DNA from 2 places in the [Ruminococcus] lactaris ATCC 29176 genome. Region 2 is predicted to be linked to the other one. Evidence: predicted binding sites of a transcription regulator. Region 2 holds the regulator's gene; the other holds the start of a gene.
The links. Region 2 encodes Rex, which represses fermentation and respiration genes when NADH is low (regulators of the CRP and FNR family bind a similar motif). Its sites were predicted from a motif close to ATTGTTAANTANTTAACAAT; they were not measured.

Region 1 (7,955 bases), 130 kb from region 2:
GGTTTTCAGCGACTATTTTTTACAGCAGTTTTTACAGACCAGGATCGTTGCACAGGAATTTATCTGGTATGTTTTAAAGGTAAGAGCGATTCCGTTTGCAGTTCTTCTTGGGCTGGCATTTACGAAAATGAGAAAAATGACTGCATCGCTTTTTGCAATTTGGACTGGCATATCAGGCGGAATCCTTCTCTCAATAGCCGTGACGGAACTGGGAATCAGAGGAAGTATCTTTTGCCTGCTGGGGATTTTTCCTCAGTTCCTCTTTTATATTCCTTCTTTTCTGATTGTTCTTTCCTACTGCTGGATGTATCCGAAAAGCAGATGGAGCAGAGAAAAAACCATTATGTCTGTCGGTATGCTTTTAAGTGGGATGATCATGGAAACTTATGTAAATCCGTTTTTGCTGCATGCTTTTCTGAAAAAATTTTAGTGGTATTTTTTAAGAACGGTTTTGCGGTTGTCAGACGCAGACAGAAGAGAAAAATAATACTCACTACCAACTGGCTGATAAGAAGTCCCCAGAGGTATCCCTGTATGCCAGATTCAGGGATCACAATATAAATACTAAAGAGGCGGATTGAAAGCCCGATGATATTGATCAGCAGGGTGAGGAAGCTTTTGCCCAGTCCGTTCAGGATGCTTGACAGAGCGGTATTGGTATAGAGAAATGGACAAAGCCATGCAAGTGTCAGAATAAATCTGGCCGCAAGCACACTGTGAAAAAGTGTATTACCGATAAAGTTTCCGGTAATCAGGAAAAAGAAGCAGCTTATAAGTCCCAGCGTGAAGCAGCCGCCAATGGCACGAAGAATCAGTCGGTGTAGAGATGAGACGGAACCGGAGCATTGTTCCTGGGCAACGGCGGGCATCAGCATAACACTGAGCGAATTAGTCAGTGCGGAAGGAAATAAAATGCAGGGCAAAGCCATTCCGGTCAGTACACCGTAAATACGAAGAGATTCTGAAGAAGTACAGCCGGAAAGTTTCAGACATACAGGAATGGAAGTCGCTTCAATCCCCTGGAGCAAGGCGATTGCTGTACGATTCATTGTAAGCGGGAAAGCAGTTGGCATCAGTTCGAGAGTATTTTGCGGAAGTGAACGAAAAAAATGACTGAATTTTCTCAGGGAAGGTAGTTGGGCAGGAGGAAGCTGATGTAAACACGCAAGAGAATAGAGTGCGGAACAATATTCTCCAACTACAATGCCAAGAACAGCAAGCAGGATGCCGGGAGTCTGCCCGTTCTTTTGAAACAGAAGGTGAAGTACTACGACAAAAGAAATGCGGACAAGTTGTTCTAAAAGCTGCGATAAAGCGGGAACTGAGGTTTTTTGCAGACCGTAACTATATCCTGAGATGCAGGTATGGATAGCAGCAGCGGGCAGAGCATAGGTAACCAGAAGAAGGAGATCGGCACATCTTGCATCCCCCATCCAGTGGATGGCAATCCAAAGGGCATACTTCTGAAGAAGCAGCATTTGTATTATGGAAAAAAGAACAGAAAAAAAGAGTCCGGTATATAGAATCGACTGAGCTTCAATATATTTGCCACGGGATGCCTTCTGGGCAACAGTCCGTGAAATTGCAGCTTCGATCCCGGCAGTACTCAGTGAAAGGCAGAAAAGATAAACCGGAAAGATCAGTTGGTAAAGACCGACATTTTCCTCACCAAAGATGTGACTTGTAAACATACGGAAGAAAAATCCCATAAACCGGCTGAGGATTCCAACGAAAGTAAGAATGAATGTTCCCTGAATCAATTTGGTTCTGGCAGGCATGAAAGAGCCTCCTGATGAATTGTTCTTTTAATATTTATTTCGGGAACAGCCTTGACAGAACAAAATACGAGTGATATCCTACTAAAGAAAATCCTAGTACAATACTAGGGATAATTAGCTGGATAAAAGAAGGTGAAAATTTGAAACTGTCAACGAAAGGCAGATATGGTCTGAGAGCCCTGATCGATCTTGCACAATATAGTGAGGAGACACCGGTATCTATCACAAGTATTTCAAAAAGGCAGGATATTTCTGAACGCTATCTCGAACAGCTTATGTCCATGCTGAAAAAAGCAGGAATAGTAAAGAGCATCCGGGGAGCAAATGGAGGTTATATCCTTGCAAGAGATGCAAAAGAAATCTCAGTAGGTGAAGTACTCCGGGCATTGGAAGGAAGTCTGGAACCGGTAGAGTGTGCAGGTCTTGATCCCAGGGGAGGCTGTCAGGCATCAGAAAGCTGCGTGACAAAGTATGTATGGAAACGGATCAATGACAGTATTAACCGGACAGTGGATGATATCTGGTTAAGTCAGTTGGTGGAGGAAGGACGTAATACTCCATGCGATGATAAAGATCGCTCGCAGTGCAAAAACTGAATAAAATACAGGAAAAGAATCAGAACAAAATCAGAACGGATACGGAGGCAAAGGACAATGGGAAAACTAATTTATCTTGATAATGCAGCAACGACAAAGACGGCACCGGAAGTTGTTGAGGCAATGCTGCCATATTTTACGGAGCATTTTGGAAATCCATCCAGTGTATACAGTGTGGGTTCATCAAATAAAGAAGTTATAACGAAGCAGAGAGAGACGATCGCCAAGGCTCTTGGAGCAAAGACGGATGAAATCTATTTTACAGCAGGAGGTTCAGAGTCGGATAACTGGGCTTTGAAAGCAACAGCAGAAGCTTATGAATCAAAAGGTAAGCATATTATTACGACTAAGATTGAGCATCATGCAATCCTTCATACAGGAGAGTATCTGGAGAAGCGTGGATATGAGGTGACTTATCTGGATGTGGATGAGAATGGTATTGTCAGTCCGGAAGCTGTGGAAGCTGCAATCCGCCCGGATACGATATTGATCAGTGTTATGTTTGCTAACAATGAAATCGGTACGATTGAACCGATTAAAGAAATCGGAGAGATCGCACATAAACATGGAATCTTATTCCATACAGATGCAGTTCAGGCATTTGGACAGGTTCCGATCAACGTAGATGAGATGAATATTGATATGCTCAGTTCCAGTGGACATAAGTTGAACGGACCAAAGGGAATCGGTTTCCTGTATATCAGAAAAGGAGTTAAGATCCGTTCTTTTGTACACGGCGGGGCTCAGGAGAGAAAGCGTCGTGCAGGAACAGAGAACGTTCCGGGAATCGTAGGATTTGGAAAAGCTGTGGAACTTGCAGTGGCTTCTATGGATGATCGGATCAGAAAAGAGACAGAACTGAGAGATTATGCGATTGCAAGAATTGAGAAAGAGATTCCATACTGCCGTCTGAACGGAGACCGGACAAGACGTCTTCCGAATAATATCAATTTCAGTTTCCGGTTTGTAGAGGGAGAGTCCCTTTTGATCATGCTGGATATGAAAGGAATCTGTGCATCCAGTGGTTCAGCCTGTACATCCGGTTCTCTGGATCCGTCACACGTACTTCTCGCCATCGGTCTGCCTCATGAGATTGCACATGGCTCACTTCGTATGACCTTAAGTGCAGAGACAACAAAAGAAGAGATTGATTATACGATTGACAATCTGAAAGAGATTGTGGCACATCTTCGCAGTATGTCTCCACTGTATGAAGACTTTATGAAAAAGCAGAAATAAGAGTTAAAGATCAGGACAATAAAAGATAAGAATAGAGGATAAAAATAAACGGTAAAATCAGAGATTAATGGAGGAAAGTCAGAATGTATACAGAAAAGGTAATGGATCATTTTCAGCACCCGAGAAATGTAGGGGAAATTGAGAATGCGAGCGGAGTAGGTACAGTAGGAAACGCAAAATGTGGAGATATCATGAGAATTTATCTGGATATCGATGAAAATCAGATCATCCAGGATGTAAAATTCAAGACTTTTGGATGCGGTGCAGCGGTTGCAACTTCCAGTATGGCAACAGAAATGGTAAAAGGAAAATCTGTTCAGGAGGCAATGGAAGTAACGAACAAAGCCGTTATGGAAGCGTTGGACGGACTGCCGCCGGTAAAGGTACATTGCTCCCTGCTTGCTGAAGAAGCAATCCATGCAGCACTTTGGGATTATGCTGAAAAGCATGGCATCAAAATTGAAGGTCTGAAGAAGCCGAAGTCAGATATTCATGAGGGAGAAGAGGCTGAAGAAGAGGAATATTAATGAGTAAAGGAAAAGTAGTTGTAGGAATGTCCGGAGGTGTGGATTCATCTGTGGCGGCATGGCTTTTGAAGGAGCAGGGATATGATGTCATAGGTGTGACCATGCAGATCTGGCAGGACGAAGAAAATACTGTGCAGGAAGAGAATGGTGGCTGTTGTGGACTGAGTGCGGTGGATGACGCAAGAAGAGTTGCGGCTGCGATCGGGATTCCTTATTATGTCATGAATTTTAAGGATGAGTTCCAAAAGAGCGTGATCGAATATTTTACAAAAGAATATCTTGCCGGAAGAACACCGAACCCCTGTATTGCATGCAATCGGTATGTGAAATGGGAGGCACTGCTTCAAAGAAGCCTTTCTATCGGTGCTGATTATATTGCCACAGGCCATTATGCAAGGATAGAACATCTTCCAAATGGAAGGTATGCGATCCGCCGTTCGGCTACAATGGAAAAAGATCAGACGTATGCACTGTATAATCTAACCCAGGAACAACTGGCACGTACCCTGATGCCTGTAGGAGAATATTCCAAAGACAGGATCCGGGAAATGGCGGATGAGATCGGACTTCTGGTTGCACATAAGCCGGACAGTCAGGATATCTGCTTTGTACCGGATGGTGATTACGCTTCGTTTATTGAAAACACAACAGATCAGGTATTGCCGACCGGTAATTTTGTTACCCCGGAGGGAAAGGTTCTTGGAAAGCATAAGGGGATCATCCATTATACGGTGGGGCAGCGGAAAGGGCTTGGATTGGCTTTGGGATACCCGGCATTCGTCCTTGAAATCCGTCCTGAAACCAACGAAGTTGTGATCGGAACTTACGAGGAATCCCTGACTTATACAGTGCGTGCAAATGAACTGAATTTTATGAGTGTGGAGCAGATCACAGAGCCGGTACGTATCTTTGCAAAGATCCGCTATAACCATAAAGGAGCATGGTGTACTGTGGAACGGACGGGAGAAGATGAAATCGTCTGTACATTTGACGAGCCGATCCGTGCAGCAACACCGGGGCAGGCAGTGGTATTATATGACGGAGAATATGTACTTGGAGGCGGAACAATATTATGATAAAAAGTGACTGCCACATGCATACGTGCTTTTCGGCTGACAGTGAAGCAACGGTTACTTCCATGCTGGATGCAGCGGTTGAAAAAGGACTGGAAGGAGTCTGTATCACAGATCATATGGATCTGGACTTTCCGGAGACCCCGGATTTTCCGGCAAATGCATTTCAATTTGACCTGGATGAGTATTTTGGACAGCTTAACCGTCTGAAGGAACAATATAAAGGAAAACTGGATCTGAGGATCGGAGTGGAGATTGGGCTTCAGAAGCATCTTGGAGAAGCGTATCACCGACTGACAGAAGCATATCCCTTTGATTTTGTAATTGGATCTGTTCATCTGGTTGGTGGACAGGATCCTTATTATCGTAAAATCTTTGAAGGAAGAACGGATGAAGAAGTCTACCGGATGGCTTTCCGGGAAATACTGGAGAATGTGGAGGCAGTGAAAGATTTTGATGCACTGGGACATCTGGATTATGTGGTCCGTTATGGAATCCATCAGGCAGCGGAATATTCTTATAGAAAATTTTCGGATGAGATTGATGCGGTCCTGAAAAAACTGATCGCAGAGGGAAAAGGACTGGAAATGAACCTGGCGGGTATAAAATACGGACTTGGATTCCCGAATCCCCACCCGGATGTACTGAAACGTTACCGGGAGCTTGGCGGGGAGATCATTACGATCGGGGCGGATGCCCATGAACCTGCCCATGTTGCTTATGAATTTGAAAAGGCAACGGAAATACTCCGGGAATGTGGCTTTAGTTATTATGCAGAATTTCATGGACGCAAACCTGTATTTCAAAGGATTGTTCCATAAAATTGTATTTAAATGGATTTAGTACTTGAATTTTTGTTCTTGTTTTAGTACAATTAATTTAGTTGATGAATTCTTAACAATCATCGCTTTGTAAAGAGTTTATCGCCATGGCTGAAGAACAGTCATAACTTTTTAAAAACTTTTAGGAGGAATTAATCATGGCAGTAAAAGTAGCGATCAATGGTTTTGGACGTATCGGACGTCTTGCTTTCAGACAGATGTTCGGAGCAGAAGGATATGAGGTAGTAGCAATCAACGACCTTACATCCCCTAAGATGCTTGCTCATCTGTTAAAATATGACTCAACTCAGGGAACATACGCTCTGGCTGATAAAGTAGAGGCAGGAGAGGATTCCATCACAGTTGACGGAAAAGAGATCAAAATCTACGCTAAGGCTAATGCAGCTGAACTTCCTTGGGGAGAGATCGGTGTTGACGTTGTTCTGGAGTGTACAGGATTCTATACATCCAAAGCAAAAGCTCAGGCTCACATCGATGCAGGTGCTAAGAAAGTAGTTATCTCCGCTCCGGCTGGAAATGACCTTCCGACAATCGTTTACAATGTAAACCACGAGACACTTACAAAAGATGACAACATCATCTCAGCAGCTTCTTGTACAACAAACTGCCTGGCTCCGATGGCAAAAGCTCTTAATGACCTTGCAGCAATCAAGTCCGGTATCATGTGTACAATCCATGCTTACACAGGAGATCAGATGACTCTTGATGGACCGCAGAGAAAAGGCGATCTCAGAAGATCCCGTGCAGCAGCAGTTAATATCGTTCCTAACAGCACAGGTGCTGCAAAGGCAATCGGTCTTGTTATCCCAGAACTGAATGGCAAGCTGATCGGATCTGCACAGCGTGTTCCTACACCAACAGGTTCTACAACAATCCTTACAGCAGTAGTTGATGGAGAAGTTACAGTAGATCAGATCAATGCAGCTATGAAGGCAGCAGCTAATGAGTCTTATGGATACAACGAAGATCAGATCGTTTCCAGCGATATCGTAGGAATGAGATTTGGTTCTCTGTTCGATTCAACTCAGACAATGGCTCTTCCGGTTGGCGATGGTACAACAGAGGTTCAGGTTGTTTCATGGTATGACAATGAGAACTCTTACACAAGCCAGATGGTAAGAACAATCAAATACTTCGGAAAACTTCTTGAGGCTTAATTCTCATAAGAGGATCATGACTTAATAAGCAATTTGAATTATTGACTCACAATGGGGTCCGGTCTTATTGTTGGACCGGACTCCATTTTTGCTATCAAGCAAAGAAAGATTAACAGGAGGCTATTATTATGGCAGCACTTAACAAAAAATCAGTAGATGATATTAATGTAAAAGGAAAGAGAGTCCTTGTAAGATGTGACTTCAATGTTCCACTTATCGATGGAAAAATTACAGATGAGAACCGTATCGTAGCAGCACTTCCGACGATCAAAAAGCTGATTGCAGACGGTGGAAAGGTAATCCTCTGCTCTCATCTTGGAAAGCCGAAGGGAGAGCCAAAACCGGAGCTGTCTCTTGCACCGGTTGCAGTAAGACTTTCCGAACTTCTTGGACAGGAAGTAAAATTTGCAGCAGATCCGGAAGTTGTAGGACCGAACGCAAAAGCGGCTGTTGAAGCAATGCAGGACGGAGACGTTATCCTTCTTGAGAATACACGTTACAGAGCAGAAGAGACAAAGAATGGTGAGGCATTCAGCAAAGATCTTGCATCTCTTTGCGATGTATTTGTGAATGATGCATTCGGAACAGCTCACAGAGCACACTGCTCTAACGTTGGAGTGACTCAGTTTGTTGATACAGCAGTTGTTGGATATCTGATGCAGAAAGAAATCGATTTCCTCGGAAATGCTGTAGAGAATCCGGAAAGACCATTTGTTGCAATCCTTGGTGGTGCAAAAGTATCC
Region 2 (7,955 bases):
TATGGGGCAGAAGTTGTACTTCATGGGGATGTATACGATGATGCATATCAGTATGCCTGCAAGCTTGCAGAAGAAAATGGCTACACATTTGTGCATCCGTTTAATGATCTGGATGTCGCTACCGGTCAGGGATCGATTGCAATGGAGATCGTACAGGAACTTCCGACAGTTGATTATATTCTTGTCCCGATCGGTGGCGGTGGTCTGATCACCGGAGTTTCAACACTTGCAAAGATGCTGAATCCGAAGATCAAAGTGATCGGAGTTGAACCTGCAGGGGCAGCCAGCATGACAGCAGCACTGAAAGCAGGGGAAGTTGTAGAACTTGATTCTGCCAATACGATTGCAGACGGAACGGCTGTAAAGGAAGTCGGAGATCAGAATCTGCCGTATGTTCAGGAAAATGTAGATGATATTCTTCTGGTAGAAGATGATGAGCTGATCGGAGCATTTCTGGATATGGTTGAGAATCATAAAATGATCGTAGAAAATTCGGGCCTTCTTTCTGTGGCAGCACTGAAGCAGCTTGACTGTAAAGGAAAGAAAGTTGTCTGTGTACTGAGTGGAGGAAATATGGATGTGATTACCATGTCCTCCATCGTTCAGCATGGACTGATCCAGAGAGACCGTATTTTCTCCGTATCCGTGCTTCTTCCGGATAAGCCGGGTGAGCTTGCACGCGTGGCAGAGACGATCGCAAATGTCCAGGGTAATATTATCAAACTTGAGCATAATCAGTTTGTAAGTACGAATCGAAACGCAGCGGTAGAACTTCGTATCACCATGGAAGCATTTGGAACAGACCATAAGAAGAAGATTCTTGAAGCACTGGATGAAAATGGATTCAGACCAAAGACAATCAGTGCGAAATTATATTAAAAGTCAGGAAGGACAGATTCCTGATCCTTAAACTCTTCAGTTAAAGAGCAACAGAAAGTACAATCTGACAGTTAGATGCAGACAGCAGAAAGAGGGAAACAGAAAAATGGAAAGAAAAAAGCCAGAAGCAGGAGAAAAATATCGTCATTTTAAAGGTGGTATTTATGAGATACTGCATTGTGCCATATCGACAGAGACGAGAGAAGAAATGGTTGTCTATGTAGCGGTGAACAGAACAAAGGGAAAAGTTTTTGTGAGCAGACTGGTGAATTTTATGAGTCCATTAATCCGGGAACAGGCAGATGAGTGGGGACAGAAATATCGTTTTGAAAAGATAGAAGAAGTTGCTCCGATTTGTGAATCCGAGGCACTGCAGGATGATATGACGATGATTCTGGAATTTCTGGATCTTGAAAAAAATGAAGAAAAACTGGAATATCTGAAAAAGCACAGGCTTGTACTGAGCGAACGATTTCTGACGGCGGCTGCAGAAAGTCTGGAATATGCAGAACGTGAAGAATCTTTGGAAGAACGGTATGCAGGGCTGGTTCGGTTTCTGCAGATGAAGAGCAGATATGAGAGCGGGAGATTAAGGTAGAAAATTTGTAGTTGTTGGGGTGATACGCTTGTAAATCAGAAAGCTTCTTTGTGGCGAAGCGGACGCGGAAAGCAGGGACATTCCTTCGCGGTGCAGGCCCGCTTTACCTCAGCCCGTTGACCGTTTGTAACTCGAAAGTGGAAATCTTCGTGCAATGGCACTCGATTTACTTTCTCTAACAAACGCTGCAAAGTGTCTTCGGAACGCTCCCTGCTAATGCACCTGCTCAGGAATACCCTGCTTTCCGCTGGTAGTCACAGTAAGAAGTTTTTTTCTGACTCCACAGCGTAGTCACTCAACAATGCAAATTTAAAAAGAATAGAAAAAAGCCGGATGGCTATTGACTAAGATACTCGATCGTAAAGATGTCGGGGGCAAAAGCCCCCGACTTTGATGCCTACGGATTGCTCCGTGCTACGCACTTCCACAATCCTACCCAATATTCGCATATCGTGGGATTATCATCCCACTTTTATGCTCATATCGGGGCGGAGCCTAAGGTCTTTCACCCACCTATGAGCAAGCTCATGTGGGCTTAGACCTTTTGACCCTGGCATCTCGTAAATATTGTATTTACTATTTGATGGAGCATTTATCTTCGTCGATAGCCATCCGGCTCTTTATTTCTTATTGGAATTTCGTCTTTGTTGGGAGAAAATGTTCTGGTATGAGGGAAAATTTTCTGATTTGAAAAGCCTAATATCCACCCTTGCTGTTGCGTGAGCAGTGCATTGACAAGGAGCGTTCCGAAGACACTTTGCCCAACTTGTTAAGGAACGTAAACAGGAGTGCCTCTGCACGAGTGTTTCCACATTCCTGTTACAAGTTGTCAACGGGCTGAGGTAAAGCGGGTCCTGCACTGCGATGCAACAGCAAGGGCGGATATGGACGCTCTTCTGTCAAAAAGCCTTCCTGATACCGAATCATTTTCACCCCAACAAATACAAATTTATTACACGTCCTCCGCCAACTCTTCCCACCGCTCGTACAAGGCTTCCAGCTTTTCCTCATTTTCAGCCCGCTCGGTAGAAAGTTTCTGACATTCGATGGAGTTGGAGTAAATTTCTTCTTTTGTCAGTTCTTCATCGATTACGGTATTTCGTTCTTCCAGCTTTGCAATTTCTTCTTCTGTCTTTTTCAGATCGTTTTTGCGTTTCCGCTCTTTTGCCTGCTGCTCTTTCTGCTCCTGCCAGCTCAATTTGGATTCTGTCTGATTGTCGGAAGAAGATTCCGAGGGAGCAATACCGGCAGATACGGCAGGGGCAGATGCGTATGCCCGGGTCAGTTCTTCTTTCTTTTCAAGATAGTAGTCATAGTTTCCGATATAATTTACAAAAGTCTGATTGACAAGCTCCAAAATGCGGGAACAGGTCTGATTAATAAAATACCGGTCATGGGAGACATAAAGAACCGTTCCGCTGTAGTTGTTCAGGGCTTCTTCCAGGATTTCCTTGGAGGTAATATCCAGATGGTTGGTAGGTTCATCGAGAATCAGGAAATTTGCCTCGGACAGCATCAGCTTTGCGAGGGATACACGTCCTTTTTCGCCACCGCTGAGTGTACGGATTTGTTTAAAGACTTCCTCCCCGGTAAACTGAAATGCAGCAAGTGTATTGCGGATCTGCGTATGAGTCAGGGATGGGTAGTCATCGGAAATTTCATCGAAAATCGTCTTTTCATCATGAAGGACGTGATGTTCCTGATCGTAATATCCGATTTTGACTTTTGATCCAAGCGTGAAAGATCCCTCGTCTGCAGAGACTACTTGGTTGATAATTTTTAACAGGGTAGTTTTTCCTGTACCATTATCACCAATGATGGCAACGTGTTCCCCGCGATGGATCTCAAAGCTGATATCCTGAAAAAGTTGCTGGCTGTCAAAGCGTTTGGACAGATGTTCAACTGTCAGGACGTCCGATCCGCTGATACAGGACGGCTCAAGAGAAAAGTGCATTTCGCGGACGCTTTCAACGGGCTTTTCAACAGGAGTGATACGGTCCAACATTTTTTCCCGGCTTTCAGCCCGCTTGATGGATTTCTCCCGGTTGAAAGAACGAAGTTTCTCGATGACTGCCTGCTGATGCTTTATTTCACGCTGCTGGTTCATGTATTCTTTCAGGCGGGCATCACGGATCTGTTGCTTTTTCGCTGCATAGGCTTTGTAGTTTCCCATATACATACGAATATGAGCCTGATCGACCTCAATGACTTTTGTTACGACACGGTTCAGAAAATACCGGTCATGGGAAACAATCAATACGGCTCCTGAATAATTTAAAAGATACGTTTCCAACCATGCAATGGAACTAAGATCCAGATGGTTGGTCGGCTCGTCCAGTAAGAGGATATCAGGGCTTGTCAGAAGCAGTTTTCCAAGAGAGACTCGTGTCTTCTGACCTCCTGAGAGGGTATCGGTCTGCTTGGAAAAATCATCCTCTGTAAATCCAAGCCCCTTCAGGACACCAGTGATTTCACTTTCACAGGCATAGCCATTTTTGGCCTCATATTCAGACTGAAGCCGGTTGTATGTATCCAGCCGGTTTTTCAGATCTTCCCCGGTTAAGGATTTCAGTTCCTGCTCGATGGAACGAAGCTGGGCTTCCATTGCAAAGATATCGGCTTTTGCACTTTTTACTTCCTCATAGATTGTATTGCCGGATGTCAGATCCTGACGCTGTGCAAGATAACCGAGAGTCTTCCCTTTGGCAAGAATAACATCGCCACCGTCCAGGGGTTCCTCCCCGATGATCATTTTCAGAATCGTAGATTTCCCGGCACCATTGATCCCGACAAGAGCTGCCTTCTCCCGGTCTTCAATATGAAAAGAACCGTCGCAGACAATGGTATGTTCGCCGAATGCTTTATTCAGATTGTGACAGGCTAAAATCATAATCAATAAACTCCTTATATCATAGTTCTTATTTTAAAATGGCTCTTCATTATTATAAAACTCCAAGTATCTATTATATCGAAAATAGCCGAAAATACAAGAAGTAGGAAAGTAAAGTTTGACAGAAGTTTAACTATTCTATATAATGTTGGGTAGATTATGATGTGGAGGGCAATGGAAGTGGAACAAAGAAAAATATCACGTGCCGTAATTTCCAGGCTTCCAAGATATTATAGATATTTGGGAGACCTGCTTGAAGCGGGTGTAGAGAGGATCTCATCCAATGACCTGAGTAAAAAGATGCAGGTAACAGCATCCCAGATCCGGCAGGATCTGAACAATTTCGGTGGATTTGGACAGCAGGGATATGGATATAATGTAAAGTACCTTTATACGGAGATTGGAAAGATACTGGGACTGGATAAGGATCATAACTTTATTATTATCGGTGCCGGTAATCTTGGACAGGCACTGGCAAATTATGCATCATTTGAACGGAATGGATTTATTTTAAAAAGTTTATTTGATGTGAATCCGCGTCTTGAGGGAGTGACGATCCGGGGAATCCCTGTCAGAATGCTGGATGAACTGGAAGGATACCTGCAGGAAAATGATATTGAGATTGCAGCTCTTACACTTCCCAAGTCAAAAGCGGAGGAAGTAGCGGATGTCCTGGTAGCGAATGGGATCAAGGCCATTTGGAATTTTGCACATACGGATCTTACACTTCCCAAGGATGTCATTGTGGAGAGTGTACATCTTGCTGACAGTCTGATGAAATTGTCTTATAATATCAGCCAGCACAATGAAATTCAAAAATAGCAGAGGACTGCTGCGGGTATGGTCATAGCTGGACCGGTCCGCAGCAGTTTGTCTTTAAAAGAAAGGGGACTGCTCATGAGATATTTACCGGACGGAGAACAGATGAAGAAAGCAGATCAGTATACGATCCAGCAGATCGGTGTACCTTCTGTGGTTCTTATGGAGAGGGCAGCATTAAAAATTGTTGAAGTACTGGAAGAAAAGAAAAAGGATTTAAGGCGACCACTGATCGTATGCGGCAGTGGAAATAATGGCGGAGATGGATTTGCTGTGGCAAGACTTCTGGCTGAAAAGGGCTGCCATGTGGATGTGCTTTTTACGGGAAGAGAAAGCTCTATGACGGAAGAATGCAGATTGCAGGCTCAGATCGACAAAAATCTCGGGATTAATTTGTTTACAGAAATCCCCGAGAAAGAGTATACTGTGATCATTGATGCAATTTTTGGCGTTGGTCTGTGCAGAGAAGTTGCAGGACACTACAGAGATGTGATCGGATGGATGAACCGGCAGACGGCACAGAAGGTTGCAGTGGATATTCCATCAGGAATCTGTTCTGCTACAGGAAAGGTGCTTGGTATTGCATTTCAGGCGGAACTGACAGTATCTATGGCATGTCAGAAGCGTGGCTGTGCTTTGTATCCGGGACAGATCTGTGCGGGAGAGGTTGTTCCGGTAACGATCGGGATTGATCCCGAGTACTTTTTTGAACAGAAAAGTGTCTGCATGACCTATGATAAAAAGGAGCTGGGAAATCTGCTGCCGGAAAGAAAAGAGGATTCGCATAAGGGCAGTTTTGGCAGAGTCCTTATGATCACCGGCAGTCCGGGAATGGCAGGAGCAGCTTATCTTTCAGCTACAGCAGCGTATACGGTTGGTGCCGGACTTGTCCAGATCTATACAGCAGAAGAGAACAGGCAGGTACTTCAGGGACTTCTTCCAGAGGCGATCATTTCCTGCTATAGAGAGTATGATGAAGAGAAACTGGATCAACTGATCGGGTGGGCAGATGTCATCTGTATCGGCTGTGGATTAGGACAAAGCAGTAGATCAGAAAAGATTTTGCTGCATACAATAGAGAAAGCAAAGTGTTCCTGCGTGATTGATGCAGATGGACTGAACCTTCTTGCAGGAAGGAAAGATCTGTATAAAAAACTTGGGAAAAATATGATCCTCACCCCTCATATGAAAGAAATGTCCCGGCTGACAGGAATCTCTGTATCAGAAATTGTAGAACGGCGGTTTGAAGTACTTCACCGGTTTACCGAGGAATCCCCGTGTATCTGTGTCTTAAAAGACAGCAGGACGATAGTTGCCCAGAAAGACAGGCAGAACTTCCTTAATCTGGCAGGCAATGCAGCCATGGCAAAAGGCGGTTCGGGAGATGTGCTTGCGGGTGTGATCACCGGACTTCTCGCACAGGGAATGGATGGATTTCAAAGTGCAGTGACAGGCGTTTTTCTGCATGCCTGTGGTGGAGATGAGGCAAGGGATAAAAAAGGTGGTTACAGTGTTCTCGCAAGGGATCTGATCCATGGAATACAGGTAGCGATGAAGAAAGCAAAGGAGTGTAACTAAATGAAGAAATACAGCAGAGTTTGTGCATATATCGATTTGGATGCCATTGCATATAATATGGAGCAGATGAAAAAGCGGATTGGCGAAGACGGAAAACTGATCGCAGTCATCAAGACCGACGGATATGGTCATGGGGCAGTTCCGCTGGCGAAAATGTTTGAAGAGATGCCATATATCTGGGGCTATGCTGTTGCATGTATGGGAGAGGCGGGTGTCCTGCGTGAACAGGGGATCAAAAAGCCGATTCTGGTACTGGGATGTGTCTTCCCGGACGAATACGAGGAGATGGTAGAAAAAGAGATTCGTGCTGCGGTTTATACTGAAGAAATGGCACGGGGAATGTCAGAGGCTGCACAAAGACTTGGAAAGACTGCGTATTTTCATATTAAGATTGATACCGGAATGGGAAGGATCGGATTCCCGGTAACGGAAGAAAGTGCATCTTCCATTGAACGGATCAGCAGGCTTCCGAATGTGCAGACAGAGGCAATGTTTACGCATTTTGCAAAAGCCGACGAGCTGGATAAATCTTATACGTTAAAGCAGCATGAGAAATTTTTATGGATGAAAGAACTGATGGAGGAACGAAATGTTCCGATCCGGTATTTTGACTGTGACAACAGTGCCGGAATCATTGATTTTCCAGATCTCAAGCATGATATTGCGAGAGCGGGAATTTCCATTTACGGAATGTATCCATCAGACGACGTGGATCAGAATGCAGTGAGTCTGCGTCCGGCTCTGCGTCTGGTCAGTCATGTCAGTTTCGTAAAGGAAGTAGGAAAAGGTACATCGATCAGTTATGGTGGCACATATATTACAGAGAAAAAGATGAAGATTGCAACCATTCCGGTGGGATATGGAGATGGGTATCCCAGATCACTGTCAAATAAAGGGTATGTGCTGATCCATGGGAAAAAGGCAAGGATTCTTGGAAGAGTCTGTATGGATCAGTTTATGGTTGATGTAACGGAAATCCCCGATGTGGCATTTATGGATGAGGTGATTCTGATCGGACGGGATCAGGAGGAACAGATCCAGGTGGAGGATCTTGCAGAATTAAGTGGAAGATTCAATTATGAATTTGTATGCTGCCTGAGTAAGAGAATCCCACGTGTTTACCTGAAGAATGGAAAAATCATTTCGCAGACAGATTATTTTTAAAGGACGAATCTGAAGAATTTGTGAATA

Region 1: a site for Rex is predicted at 6,096-6,115, ahead of gap (type I glyceraldehyde-3-phosphate dehydrogenase). Genes of this name have one in related genera too.

Annotation. Positions count from the first base shown of each region.
Region 1 covers NZ_CP102292.1:1,534,499-1,542,453, reverse strand. The annotation lists gene NQ541_RS07280 (hypothetical protein) at 1-430, shown strand, start outside; gene NQ541_RS07275 (oligosaccharide flippase family protein) at 375-1,778, opposite strand; gene NQ541_RS07270 (RrF2 family transcriptional regulator) at 1,919-2,374, shown strand; gene nifS (cysteine desulfurase NifS) at 2,432-3,613, shown strand; gene nifU (Fe-S cluster assembly scaffold protein NifU) at 3,697-4,140, shown strand; gene mnmA (tRNA 2-thiouridine(34) synthase MnmA) at 4,140-5,216, shown strand; gene NQ541_RS07250 (histidinol-phosphatase HisJ family protein) at 5,213-6,034, shown strand; gene gap (type I glyceraldehyde-3-phosphate dehydrogenase) at 6,193-7,212, shown strand; gene NQ541_RS07240 (phosphoglycerate kinase) at 7,341-7,955, shown strand, end outside.
Region 2 covers NZ_CP102292.1:1,408,113-1,416,067, reverse strand. The annotation lists gene ilvA (threonine ammonia-lyase) at 1-879, shown strand, start outside; gene NQ541_RS06705 (DUF1653 domain-containing protein) at 986-1,477, shown strand; gene abc-f (ribosomal protection-like ABC-F family protein) at 2,430-4,367, opposite strand; gene NQ541_RS06695 (redox-sensing transcriptional repressor Rex) at 4,548-5,189, shown strand; gene NQ541_RS06690 (bifunctional ADP-dependent NAD(P)H-hydrate dehydratase/NAD(P)H-hydrate epimerase) at 5,265-6,764, shown strand; gene alr (alanine racemase) at 6,765-7,928, shown strand.